3 regions of the Vibrio aphrogenes genome follow, and region 2 is predicted to be linked to each of the others. Evidence: predicted binding sites of a transcription regulator. Region 2 holds the regulator's gene; each other region holds the start of a gene.

Region 1 (4,267 bases), 570 kb from region 2:
CTTGCTGCTTATCGTATTTGAAGGGGGCATGTTGGCTTGCCAACTCAAAACTACTGAGATCATACAAACTCAATTGAATATAATCGCGCCCTAAACGGATAGCAATAGAATGAAAGGGAGCGGTTTCAGTGGTCAAAGAAATAGCGCGTCGGCCACCCGTTGAGGCTTGTTGCGCTACTTCTTTAATTAAACCTCGCTCTAACAGCTGGCGAGTAATCTTAGTGACACTGGCGGGGGCTAATTGGCTAACATCGGCAACCTGTATTCGTGAAATCGGCCCTTGTTGGTCGATTAATCGATAGACAGCTGCGCTGTTCAGTTGTTTTACTAAATCTACATTACCAATTTGTCCGCCATTCATTCTATGCTTGCTCGTATTGTCCGTTAACAACCGTCGCTTTGACATTGAAGTCACGATCAAACACGGTTAAGTTTGCCACTAATCCTGGTTTGACCTGGCCGAGCTTATGGTCCACACCGATTGCACGAGCGGGATAAAGCGTTGCCATTCTGAGAGCTTCGTCTAAAGCGATTCCTACATGTTCAACTGTGTTTTGCACAGCTTCAATCATGGTTAAAGCTGAACCACCTAATGTGCCATTTTCATCAACACATTTTCCATTGCGGTAATATACTTTCTTACCAACAAAAATAAAGTGATCCATGTCCGCACCTGCTGGAGCTGTGGCATCCGTCACTAATACGAGCTTATCACCTTTAATCTTATGTGCGATACGGATATTAGCATAATCAACATGAAATCCATCGGCAATAATGCCGGCATACACTTCAGGCGTATCATAAATAGCCCCAACTACACCGGGTTCACGACCTACCATCGGTGTCATTGCATTGAATAAGTGCGTAGCAAAGGTTATACCATTTGCAAATCCAGCACGAGCTTCCGAGTAAGTCGCATTAGTATGGCCGATTGATACGATGATCCCAGCTTCACGTAAGCGTCGAATATGCTCTGGTGAATTTTGTTCTGGGGCTAAAGTCACTTTAGCGACCACATCATGATTATCACAAATAGTCTGGATCATGTCGTCATCAGACTTACGAATGAAGTCAGGGCGATGAATACCTTTTTTCAACACATTGAGATAAGGGCCTTCTAAATGTAGCCCTAGTGATTGATTTTGGTAACGCTGTTGATATTCACGTGCTGCGCTAAGTGCTTGTTGCATATCTTCATTGGAAGACGTAATTAAGGTTGGCAAGAAGCTAGTACAACCCGATTTTAAGTTCGCGTTATGCATGATTTGCATGGCATCAGCGGTGATGTCGTCATTGAGCATCACGCCACCACAACCGTTGAGTTGTAAATCAATAAATCCAGGGCTTAAATTTGCCCCTTTAAGATCGATAGTCTCAATATCATTTGGCAATTCATCTTGTTGGAGAATGGATTGAATCATGCCATTCTCTATCACAACGGCTTGCCCTGTCAGTACGTCATGACCAGTATAGATTTTTGCATTAATCAGAGCATACATATAAGCCCTACCTTATTTGATATTCTTAATATTTTCAGCTTCAAGTTCTTTAAAGTATTTAACGGTTTTTACTTTGAGTTCTTGAGTGGCTGGTTCATCGCAAACAATCACTGATTTAGCGTGTAATTGTAAGGCTGACACGGTCCATAGATGATTAACGGAACCTTCAACAGCAGCTTGTAACGCTAAAGCCTTGTTATGGCCTGTGATCAAAAGCATGACTTCTTCAGAATCTAATAATGTGCCAACACCAATGGTTAAAGCGTATTTTGGAACTTGATTGATGTCGCCATCAAAAAAGCGAGAGTTGGCAATTCGTGTATCTTCAGTCAGTGTTTTAATGCGAGTGCGTGAAGAAAGTGAAGACGCTGGCTCATTGAATGCAATGTGACCATCATTACCGACACCGCCCATAAATAAATTGATGCGGCCGTAAGATTTAATCTTATCTTCGTAGCGCTTACATTCTGCTTCATGATCGTCGGTATTACCATTTAATAAATTGATGTTTTTCTCTTGTACATCAACATGGTTAAAGAAGTTCTCATACATGAATGTACGATAAGATTCTGGGTGTTCTGCTGGTAAACCGATGTATTCATCCATGTTGAAAGTGACGACATGTTTAAAGCTTACTTCACCGTTTTGATGCAATTTGATCAGTTGTTTATAAGTATTAAGTGGAGAGCCACCAGTGGGTAAACCTAATACAAAAGGGCGATCTTCTGTTGGATTAAACTTATTGATTTTATTAACAATGTGGCGAGCTGACCATAAGCCAACATCAGTTGCATTTTCTAGTGGAATAAGTCTCATAATACACCTCAATAGGACATCAAATTTAGTTAAGTATAATTTCTAAACTGCATTATTTTGCATGATAAAATAAGTTTTGAAAACTATCTAGTATAAATACGATAAATCCTTCACAACATTTGAGCAAACCGGTAAATATCTCTTGATAAAGATCACAAATAAAGTCCTTTTAATTTGCGCGCTAAAATTAATTACATAGACTGTCGTTGTACTAAATTTTTCCAAAAAAATAAGTTTTATAGTTTACCAAATCCTATAGGGGGGAATTACGGTGAATATTCTTGGATACTTCCAAAAAGTCGGTAAGGCGTTGATGGTACCTGTTGCCACACTGCCAGCAGCCGCAATATTAATGGGTATAGGCTACTGGATTGATCCCAATGGTTGGGGTGCAAACAGTGCTTTAGCTGCATTTTTGATTAAGGCGGGTGCCGCGATTATTGATAATATGTCATATCTGTTTGCAATTGGTGTTGCATACGGTATGTCTAAAGATAAAGATGGTGCCGCGGCATTGGCTGGTTTTGTCGGTTATACGGTCGTTATTACTTTATTATCTCCGGGTGCCGTATCACAAATTCAAGGCATTGACCCGAGCGCAGTTCCTGCTGCATTTGGTAAAATCAACAACCAATTCGTTGGTATCTTGATGGGTATCGTAACGGCTGAAATTTATAACCGTTTCTCTCATGTTGAACTACATAAAGCTTTGTCTTTCTTCTCAGGTAAGCGTTTAATTCCAATTCTAACGTCTTTTGCTGGTATTTTGATTGCTTTCATCCTTATGTACTTATGGCCAATTGTTTATGGTGGCTTAGTACAATTTGGTGAGTCTATTCAAGGTCTAGGTGCGACAGGGGCAGGTATTTATGCTTTCTTTAACCGCTTATTAATTCCAGTGGGTCTTCACCACGCATTAAACTCAGTATTCTGGTTTGATGTTGCCGGTATTAATGATATTCCTAACTTCCTTGGTGGTGCGAAATCCATTGCAGAAGGTACTGCTGTTCCTGGTGTAACAGGTATGTATCAAGCTGGTTTCTTCCCTATCATGATGTTTGGTTTACCAGGTGCTGCTCTGGCTATCTATCACACTTCTTTTTTGAAAAATAAAGAAAAAGTAGCTTCTATCATGATTGCCGCTGGTTTCGCATCATTCTTTACGGGTGTGACTGAACCACTAGAGTTCTCTTTCATGTTCTTAGCGCCGCCATTGTACTTCTTGCATGCCTTGTTAACTGGTATTTCAGTTTACATTGCCGCATCTATGCATTGGATTGCAGGTTTTGGCTTCTCAGCTGGTCTTGTCGATATGGTATTATCATCTCGCAACCCACTTGCGGTAAGCTGGTACATGCTACTTGCTCAAGGCTTGGTTTTCTTTGTCATTTACTACTTCGTATTCCGTACCGTGATTGTTAAGTTCAATCTTAAAACTCCTGGTCGTGAAGATGAGACAGCGGCGACAGAGTCCAATGTGAAAGGTTCTGAAAAGTCTTCTGAATTAGCTCGCCAATACTTGAAAGCTCTTGGTGGCCATCAAAATCTATCTAGCATTGATGCCTGTATCACGCGTCTTCGCTTGACAGTGAATGATATGAGCCAAATCGAAGAGTCTACCTTAAAAGCATTAGGTGCTATGGGGGTTATCAAACTGGGTACTAATAACTTACAAGTTATTTTAGGTCCACTGGCTGAAATTGTTGCTGGTGAAATGAAAAAAGTACCAGAATCTGACGATTTATCGGATGTGACACTTCCATAATTGAATGAATAATATTCACCTTAAGGCTCCCACTGTGGAGCCTTTTTTTATAATTACCGTTCTTTTGATTTATTTGCTAAAGAAAATGGCACTTCTAGTTGTGTAAAGGGCAAGAATTGTGGATCATTAGCCCTGATTATTAAAAGACTTTCATTTTTACTGAGGTATTATCGATGAGTGAAGCTGA
Region 2 (4,267 bases):
TGCCACAACCACAGCGGTAGCTCTTGCCGATCATCATGATATTGATACTCCTTATTGTTTTAACCGCAAAGAAGCTAAAGACCATGGCGAAGGGGGGAATCTAGTAGGTAATCCCCTAGAAGGGCGTATTATGTTGGTCGATGATGTGATCACGGCAGGGACTGCAATTCGTGAATCCATGGAAATCATCAAAGCCAATGCTGCTGATTTAGCGGGTGTATTGGTGGCCATTGATCGTCAAGAAAAAGGTAAAGGTGAGTTATCTGCCATTCAAGAAGTCGAGCGTGATTTTGGGTGTGCGGTCATTTCTATTATTAGTCTTGGCGATTTAGTCACGTATCTTGAAGAGCAAGGCAACAGTGCCGAGCAGTTAGCTTCAGTTAAAGCTTATCGAGATCAATACGGTATTTAATTGACCGTTAAAATGACTTTTCATCTGACCCAGTGGCTCATTTGGCCATTGGGTTTATTTTTATTTACAGTGCGTATATTTTTTTATACACCAAAACAAAATGACTATTTAAGGTAAATTTGTAGAATAATTGAGCGATTTTGATTTTTGTTACCTCGATTTAATCCTGAAAAATGAGTAATGTGTCAGCTTATTATTCCACCAGGTAAAAAGATAACAATATGAGTAATTCAAAGGTTTTTGGCAGTACTTTGATCATTGCCGGTACAACCATTGGGGCTGGCATGCTGGCACTTCCGATTGCATCTGCCGGTTTAGGCTTTTCCACCTCCTTGATGATCATGGTGGGGATGTGGGCTTTAATGGCGTACACCGCATTATTAATGTTAGAGCTTCATCAACATGCCGATTATGACGCAACCCTACACACTTTAGCGAAACAGTTTCTGGGTGAAAAAGGCAAATGGATTGCGACCTTTGCCATGCTATTTTTATTTTATGCGTTATGTGCCGCTTACATTGCTGGTGGTGGTGGTCAGTTTAACGCCAAGCTATATAACTGGTTTTCTCTTGATGTCTCGAGCGGTTTAGGCACCGTCATTTTTACACTATTAATCGCCTCTATTGTCACCTTTGGGACGCATTCTGTTGATCGAGTTAATCGAGTGTTGTTTACCTGTAAGCTGATCGCGATGGCAACCATGTTGTTTTTCTTAACCCCTAATATTGAAGCGGTGAATTTAGTCAACATGCCATTAGAAAAAGGACTGGTTGTGGCGGCTTTGCCAGTAATTTTTACCTCTTTTGGCTTTCACGGGAGCATTCCTGCGGTGGTACGCTATTTAGAATTAGACATGAAGGCCTTAAAGAAAGTGATGCTCTGCGGCTCTTTATTGCCATTAATTGTCTACATCTTATGGCAATTCGCAACCTTGGGTGTGGTGAATCAAGCGACCTTATCACAAGCTTCAGATGTGAGCTCTTTAGTGAATATCTTATCTCAAGTGATTCATAACAGCATGATTTCGCAGATTGTGTCTGTCTTTGCTGACCTTGCGTTGATTACTTCATTTTTAGGGGTGAGCTTGGGCTTGTTTGAATTTTTAGGGGATAGCTTAAATAAGCGACAAACCAAAAAAGGCCGTGTGGCGATCGCTTTCGTGACTTTTTTGCCTCCACTAGGCTTTGCTTTGTTCTACCCACAAGGTTTTATTATGGCGTTAGGTTATGCTGCTATTGCTTTGGCTATTTTAGCCATTCTATTACCGGTTGCTATGGTAGTGAAATCACGTCAACAGCATCATGAAACTCAAGCCTTTACAGTGAGCGGTGGTAAACCTGCATTAATATTTACCTTGTTAATGGGCGTGGTTATTATCGGGGTGCAGTTGTTGATCAGTGCAGGGGTGTTACCGGCGATTGGGTAATATCGGTATTCGTAACAGACCGCTGCGCTTCTCTAAGCGAGGAAAAGCACAAGCAGGAAAGCCGAGATATGGGGACGCTGCGCTAGGGAACCGAAAAGAATTATTGACATTAGTTGGTCTCGCAGCACAATCCTCTCGGCTCTCGGCTCTCGGCTCTCGGCTCTCGGCTCTCGGCTCTCGGCTCTCGGCTCTCGGCTCTCGGCTCTCGGCTCTCGGCTCTCGGCTCTCGGCTCTCGGCTCTCGGCTCTCGGCTCTCGGCTCTCGGCTCTCGGCTCTCGGCTCTTATCTTTATCGAGTCACAAGCAGCGTAGCGCCCGAATAACGAAACTCGCGTATAAAAAAAGCCACTGAACTTTCATTCAGTGGCTTTGTGGATTTTGGCTTGTTGTAAAACGAAAGACGATTAACGCGTACCGTAAACGACGATGGTTTTACCGTGAGCTGAAATCAGATTTTGCTCTTCTAGCATCTTCAAGATACGGCCAACAGTTTCGCGTGAACAGCCAACAATTTGACCAATTTCTTGGCGAGTGATCTTGATTTGCATACCATCAGGGTGAGTCATCGCATCAGGTTGTTTCGCTAAGTTCAACAGAGTTTGAGCGATACGACCCGTTACGTCTAGGAAAGCTAAGTCACCCACTTTCTGGCTAGTAATCTGTAGGCGTTTAGCCATTTGACCAGAAAGACGCATTAAGATATCTGGATTCACTTGGATAAGTTGGCGGAATTTCTTAAATGAAATTTCAGCGACTTCACAAGGTGATTTTGCACGGACCCAAGCGGTACGCTCTTGGTCTTCTTCAAATAGGCCTAATTCGCCAATGAAGTCACCTTGGTTCAAGTAAGACAAAATCATCTCTTTGCCTTCTTCATCTTTGATTAATACAGCCACTGAACCCTTCACGATGTAATACAGAGTTTCTGCTTTCTCACCGGCGTGAATCAAAGTACTTTTTGATGGGTACTTATGGATATGACAGTGCGATAGAAACCACTCTAATGTTGGGTCAGTTTGAGGTTTACCTAGAACCATAATTTGTTACTTCCTCTACAAGGCTTGCTCAGTGTTGAGTCATCCATCCTGAGACCGTCTGGACGGGTCACATAAAATAGGTGCTAATTTTCTTAGCTGTAAGACTTTTACAGTTGGTCTTAAATACTACCCCTTTCTTCATCGGATTTCTTGATTTTGATCGACCAAGAATGGGGTTTTTGACTGCCAAAATGTGTTCGAAATCACAGACTCGACAGTAAGTGTGCTCTCGCTAGCATTTCTAGTCGATTTTCCCTGTTTCGATTAATTGATGTAATAACGGTTGGATGATGAGTTCCATAGCAAAACTCATTTTTCCGCCCGGTACCACTAGGGTGTTATGGCGCGACATGAATGAACCATCAATCATGGCGAGTAAATAAGGAAAGTCGACATTTTTAATGCCACGTAAGCGGATCACCACAAAACTTTCATCGAGACTGGGGATTCCTTTTGCATTGAGTGGATTGGAGGTATCCACGGTTGGAACGCGTTGAAAGTTAATGTGAGTGCGTGAAAATTGTGGCGTTATGTAATTAAGGTAGTCATCCATTGAACGCACAATCGAGTCCATCACAGCTTCTCGTGAATGGCCGCGATCGCGGGTATCACGCACAAATTTTTGAATCCATTCCAAGTTAACGATCGGCACCATACCAATCAGAAAATCGACGTGTTTCGACACGCTGACCTCGCCATCGACGACGCCGCCATGTAAACCTTCGTAGAATAAAACATCGGTATTTTCAGGCAGATCTTGCCAAGGGGTAAAGGTACCTGGCATTTGGTTATAGGGGACGGCTTCATCAAAACTGTGTAGATAACGGCGCACTTTACCGGTGCCATCTTGCCCATATTGCTTGAAAAAATGCGCGAGAGCGGGGAAGTCATTGGCTTCGGGGCCAAAATAGCTGATGTGCTTGCCTTGCTCTTTGGCTTTACGAATGGCGATGTCCATTTCTGGGCGCGTATAACGATGAAAGCTATCGCCTTCAACCCAAGAAGCTTGAATGCCCATCATATTGAACATTTTACGGAAGGTTTCTGAGGTGGTGGTGGTTCCTGCACCTGATGAACCCGTAACCGCAATGATCGGGTGTTTTGCCGACATAATAATCCTTTATTGCGACTTAATTATGTCCCACAGTGTAGAGGAATGACGGCAAAGAATAAATAGGAGAGCGTGAGAGGTTAGTTGAGATCCCGAATCGATTTGATATCGACGCTTTCATGGAGCTCGGAAAAAACAATAACAACACTGCCAGCTTGGAGTTGTGTTTTGACTTGTTTGATTTTGGTCTCAAGTGTGGTTTCTTGGAGGCCGTAATCGGTTCCTTCTCGTAAAATAAATTCTTTGATTAAATTATCGAGTGTCTCGGGCTGAATCTCTTG
Region 3 (4,267 bases), 190 kb from region 2:
GGCTGCGTAATGTCGCTGCGTTATCACCTTGATCATCCACCGTTTTCGCATATTGCTTAAACTGTGAGTAATCTTTATTACGAGTTGATTGTTGCAAGAGAGAGATGGTTTCAGGGTTAAACAAGTGTTTTTCACCACGTTGTTTCCACTGGTAAACCCCACCCACATCCAGCATTTGAATTGGGATTTCACGCGTTGGGTAGCCAACACGGTGACGGATCAACACTTCACGAGCGATATCATCGATGGTTAAACCTTGAATACGTGAAACAGTACCGGTGAAGTATTTATCTACCACCGATTTACTGATCCCTAGCGCTTCAAAAATTTGCGCACCATGGTATGACTGTAAAGTTGAGATGCCCATCTTAGAGAAGATCTTCAATAGACCAGCATTGATGCCTTTACGGTAATTGTTGAAGTATTGCTCGGTTGAAATTTCAGGATCGAGTTTTTTCTTCTTCTGAAGATCCACGATCGTTTCTGTCACCAAGTATGGGTTAACCGCATTGGCACCATAGCCAACTAAAGTGGCAAAGTGGTGTGTTTCGCGGGCATCACCGGTTTCGATTACGATGTCACACTTGGCACGTAAGCCTTTACGGATAAGGTGATGGTGAACCGCACCTACAGCTAACATCGCAGGAATTGCTGCGTGGTTAGAGTTGGTTGCACGGTCTGTCAGTAGAATGATCGAATAACCGTCGATCACTGCATCTTCTGCGTACTGACAAATACGTTTCAGTGCACGTTCTAGTTTGCCCGGCTCTTCAGTGGCACGGAATACGATATCCAGTGTTTTGGCTTGCAAGTGTTCGTTATCAATCGCACGTAATTTCTCAAGCTCATCGTTAGAGAGAACGGGCGACTCAAGCTCAACTTTTCGGCAGTGCTCTGGGGTTTCAGTTAACAGGTTATGGTCACGACCTAAGTAGGTGTTAAGTGACATCACCATACGCTCACGGATCGGGTCGATCGGTGGGTTAGTGACCTGAGCAAATAACTGCTTAAAGTAATGAGACAGGTGTTGTGATTGGTGTGATAACACCGCAAGAGGCCAGTCGGCACCCATGGACATCAAGGGTTCATAGCCTGTTTCCGCCAGAACATGGATGATGTCATTCACTTCTTCGCTAGTAATCCCAAATGCTTGTTGGTGTTGTAGCAGTTTCGCCGCCGAAGGCTGGTGGTGCATGTTATCTGCATCTGGCAGTGTTTTGAGTGTTAATAGATTGTCTTGTACCCATTGCTCATAAGGTTTGGCTTTTGCGATGGTATCTTTGACTTCTTCATCAGAAATGATGCGACCTTGTTCAAGGTCGGCAACAAAGATACGACCTGGTTGTAAGCGACCGCGGTATTCGATGTTTTCTGGTGCAATTTCTACCGCACCTGATTCTGATGCCATAACTAAGAAATTATCTTTAGTTACCGTATAGCGAGATGGACGTAACCCATTACGGTCCAGTGTTGCCCCTACTTGAACACCATCAGTGAAACAAACAGAAGCCGGGCCATCCCAAGGTTCCATGATATTGGCATGGTATTGGTAGAAGGCACGACGCGCTGGATCCATATTTTTATTTTCTTGCCAAGCTTCAGGGATTAACATCATTAAAGCGTGTGGCAAGCTACGGCCAGATAGAACAAGTAGCTCTAATGCCATATCGAAGTTTGATGAATCTGAACCGTTCTCTGAACAAATCGGCAATAGCATGTCGATTTCAGCTTTGGTGAAGAGATCCGATTCTAAAATAGCTTCGCGTGCTTTCATCCAGTTGAGGTTACCGCGAACCGTATTGATCTCACCATTGTGAGCGATGTAACGGAAAGGTTGAGCTAAACGCCAACGAGGGAACGTATTGGTTGAAAAGCGAGAGTGAACCAAGGCTAACGCGGTCACCATGGTTGGATTTTGCAGATCTAAGAAATACTGAGGAACCTGATCTGTAGTTAGCTGGCCTTTGTAGACTAGCGTTTTATACGAAAGTGAGTTGATGTAGAAATCGTCACCAATGTTGGAAACTGACTCTAAACAGACTCGAACGGTATAGTTACGTAATACGTACAGTTTACGTTCAAGTTCTTCTGGCTCTGTACTTGGGCCACCAGAAATGAAAACATGCTCAAACTGAGGTTCTGTGCTCAGTGGATCTTCGCCAATCATAGAGTTGTCGACGGGGAGAACACGGTAACCTAAGATCTCAAGATCAAGGCGTTTGGCATTACGTTCAAGAATATCGCGGCATTGTTGGCGCTTGTGTTCATCTTTAGGGAAAAGAACCACACCAACACCGTATTTTTCAAAAGAAGGTAACTTGATACTAAGTTTAACTGCTTCTTCTAATAGAAATTCGTGAGGTTTTTGTAGCAGAATACCCGCACCATCACCACTACAGGGGTCACAACCTTGACCACCTCGGTGTTCCATTCGGGCTAGCATATCGAGTGCTTGAGTAACTACCGCGTGGGATTTACGGTTTTTTAAGTGAGCAACAAAACCGATTCCACAGGCATCATGCTCCAGCTCGGGAGTGTACAATCCTTGTGTACTGTGCTCTCTACTTACCATAGGTACATCCTTCCAAGTTAAATAGCAGCTATTGATTCGCTTCAATGCGTTTCGTTATAGCCGCTTTGTCCTTTTATTTACTTATAATCTTCAGCTTACGTCGACATTGCTCGGTCTAGTAAGTGCGATTCCTTTCAACCATTCGCAGAAAAGTATTTGCGAAAAAAGCGGTTCCTTAGTTCCTTTTATATCCGTTTCAACACATAATTAGTGTTTTATGCTGTTTTAAAAGGAAGTGCTAGCGATTTACTCCTGAGTTTTGGCGTGATTCCTATCACGAAAACACAGAATCGTTCACCCATCCTACATTTTTGTACTATGTAATTCCAACGAAAGTTAAATAAATTTGTTTATTTTTTTCACATATTTTGCATATTAAAAGAACAAAATGTCGATGATGTTGAATTTTATGCATTTTAAGTGAATGTTTATTTGTTTTTGTTAATGCGATGTTAGGGTGAATCATTGAGCGAGTCGTGTACCTTAATTGTCACGCCTCATGTTGATGCTAAGTGAAAGTAAGGGGAAATAACTCAAGGCTTTTTAGTGTTTTGAATGATATAAAAGGGTGGTTTAAGCAATAGGATTATCATGGTTTTAGTTAACCAGTCATCGCTTTGGTTTTATCTTTTCATTACCTCATTTATCAAATTAACTAGCTGTCTGAGCGGAATGTATCATGAAATTAATAAAAAAATTGGCTCAATATTATGTCGATCTGCTTGTGAAGTTAGGCATGGTTCGTTTTTCCATGTTGCTGGCACTGGCTTTCGTTTGTTTTTCAGTGCTCTTACAAGCCGTTGTCAGCATGATCTGGCTGGGCGAAGTAGAAAATATTGTCATTATTCGTTCTATTTTCTTCGGGATCTTAATCACCCCTTGGGCGGTGTATTTTCTAACAGTGGTTGTGGATCAATTAGAAGAGTCACGCCAGCGGCTGAGCAAAATGGTGGAAAAGCTCAAAAATATGCGTCAGCGCGATCATGAGCTGAATTTAGAACTGCAACAAAATATCCATAAATTAAATCAGCAAATCGCCGAAAGGGTCAAAGCGGAAGCAGCGCGTCTTGAAATGATGCAAGACTTAAAAAATGAAGTTTATCAAAGAGAGAAAACCCAAGTGGAGCTAGCGGAAAGAACGGCTTTGCTGCGCTCTTTTTTAGATTCCTCTCCAGATCTTATTTATTACCGAAATACCGAAGGGGTGTTTTCTGGTTGTAATAAGGCTTTTGAAGAGCTGACCGGGTTAACCGAAAATGAGTTGGTGGGGCTATCTATTTATGATGTGTATAAAGACATCCATACGCTCCACCAAATCGAAATCACAGATAAAGAAGTTTTTGATTCTAACCGAGAATTGGCTTACGACATTTGGTTAGAGTACCCCAATGGTGAAAAAGCCTACTTTGAATTTAGGAAGTTGCCATTTTACAACAAGTCGAAACAGTTGCTTGGTTTGGTAGGGTTTGGACGAAATATTACCGACCGTAAGGCTTATCAAGATGCGTTAGTGAAAGCGAGCCAAGATAAAACCACCTTTATTTCGACGATCAGTCACGAACTTCGTACGCCATTAAATGGGATTGTCGGTTTAAGTCGTATTTTGCTGGACTCTAAGTTGGATCAAGAGCAACGCCAATATATGCAAACCATTAATATCAGCGCGATCACATTGGGCCATATTTTTAATGATGT

The links. The regulator CRP, encoded in region 2, controls carbon source genes, mostly activating them, when cyclic AMP is high. The targets are predictions, from matches to a motif close to TGTGANNNNNNTCACA.
Region 1: nagE (N-acetylglucosamine-specific PTS transporter subunit IIBC) is a predicted target of CRP. The motif match lies at 2,457-2,472, and genes of this name have one in related genera.
Region 3: gltB (glutamate synthase large subunit) is a predicted target of CRP. The motif match lies at 2,836-2,851, and genes of this name have one in related genera.

The regions. Positions count from the first base shown of each region.
Region 1 covers NZ_AP018689.1:833,732-837,998, forward strand. Annotated here, with positions in the region: gene nagC (DNA-binding transcriptional regulator NagC) at 1-361, opposite strand, end outside; gene nagA (N-acetylglucosamine-6-phosphate deacetylase) at 363-1,499, opposite strand; gene nagB (glucosamine-6-phosphate deaminase) at 1,512-2,315, opposite strand; gene nagE (N-acetylglucosamine-specific PTS transporter subunit IIBC) at 2,587-4,080, shown strand; gene glnS (glutamine--tRNA ligase) at 4,254-4,267, shown strand, end outside.
Region 2 covers NZ_AP018689.1:259,170-263,436, forward strand. Annotated here, with positions in the region: gene pyrE (orotate phosphoribosyltransferase) at 1-412, shown strand, start outside; gene VCA1004_RS01205 (aromatic amino acid transport family protein) at 634-1,839, shown strand; gene crp (cAMP-activated global transcriptional regulator CRP) at 2,243-2,875, opposite strand; gene VCA1004_RS01220 (phosphoribulokinase) at 3,117-3,986, opposite strand; gene VCA1004_RS01225 (YheU family protein) at 4,067-4,267, opposite strand, start outside.
Region 3 covers NZ_AP018689.1:453,871-458,137, forward strand. Annotated here, with positions in the region: gene gltB (glutamate synthase large subunit) at 1-2,572, opposite strand, end outside; gene arcB (aerobic respiration two-component sensor histidine kinase ArcB) at 3,252-4,267, shown strand, end outside.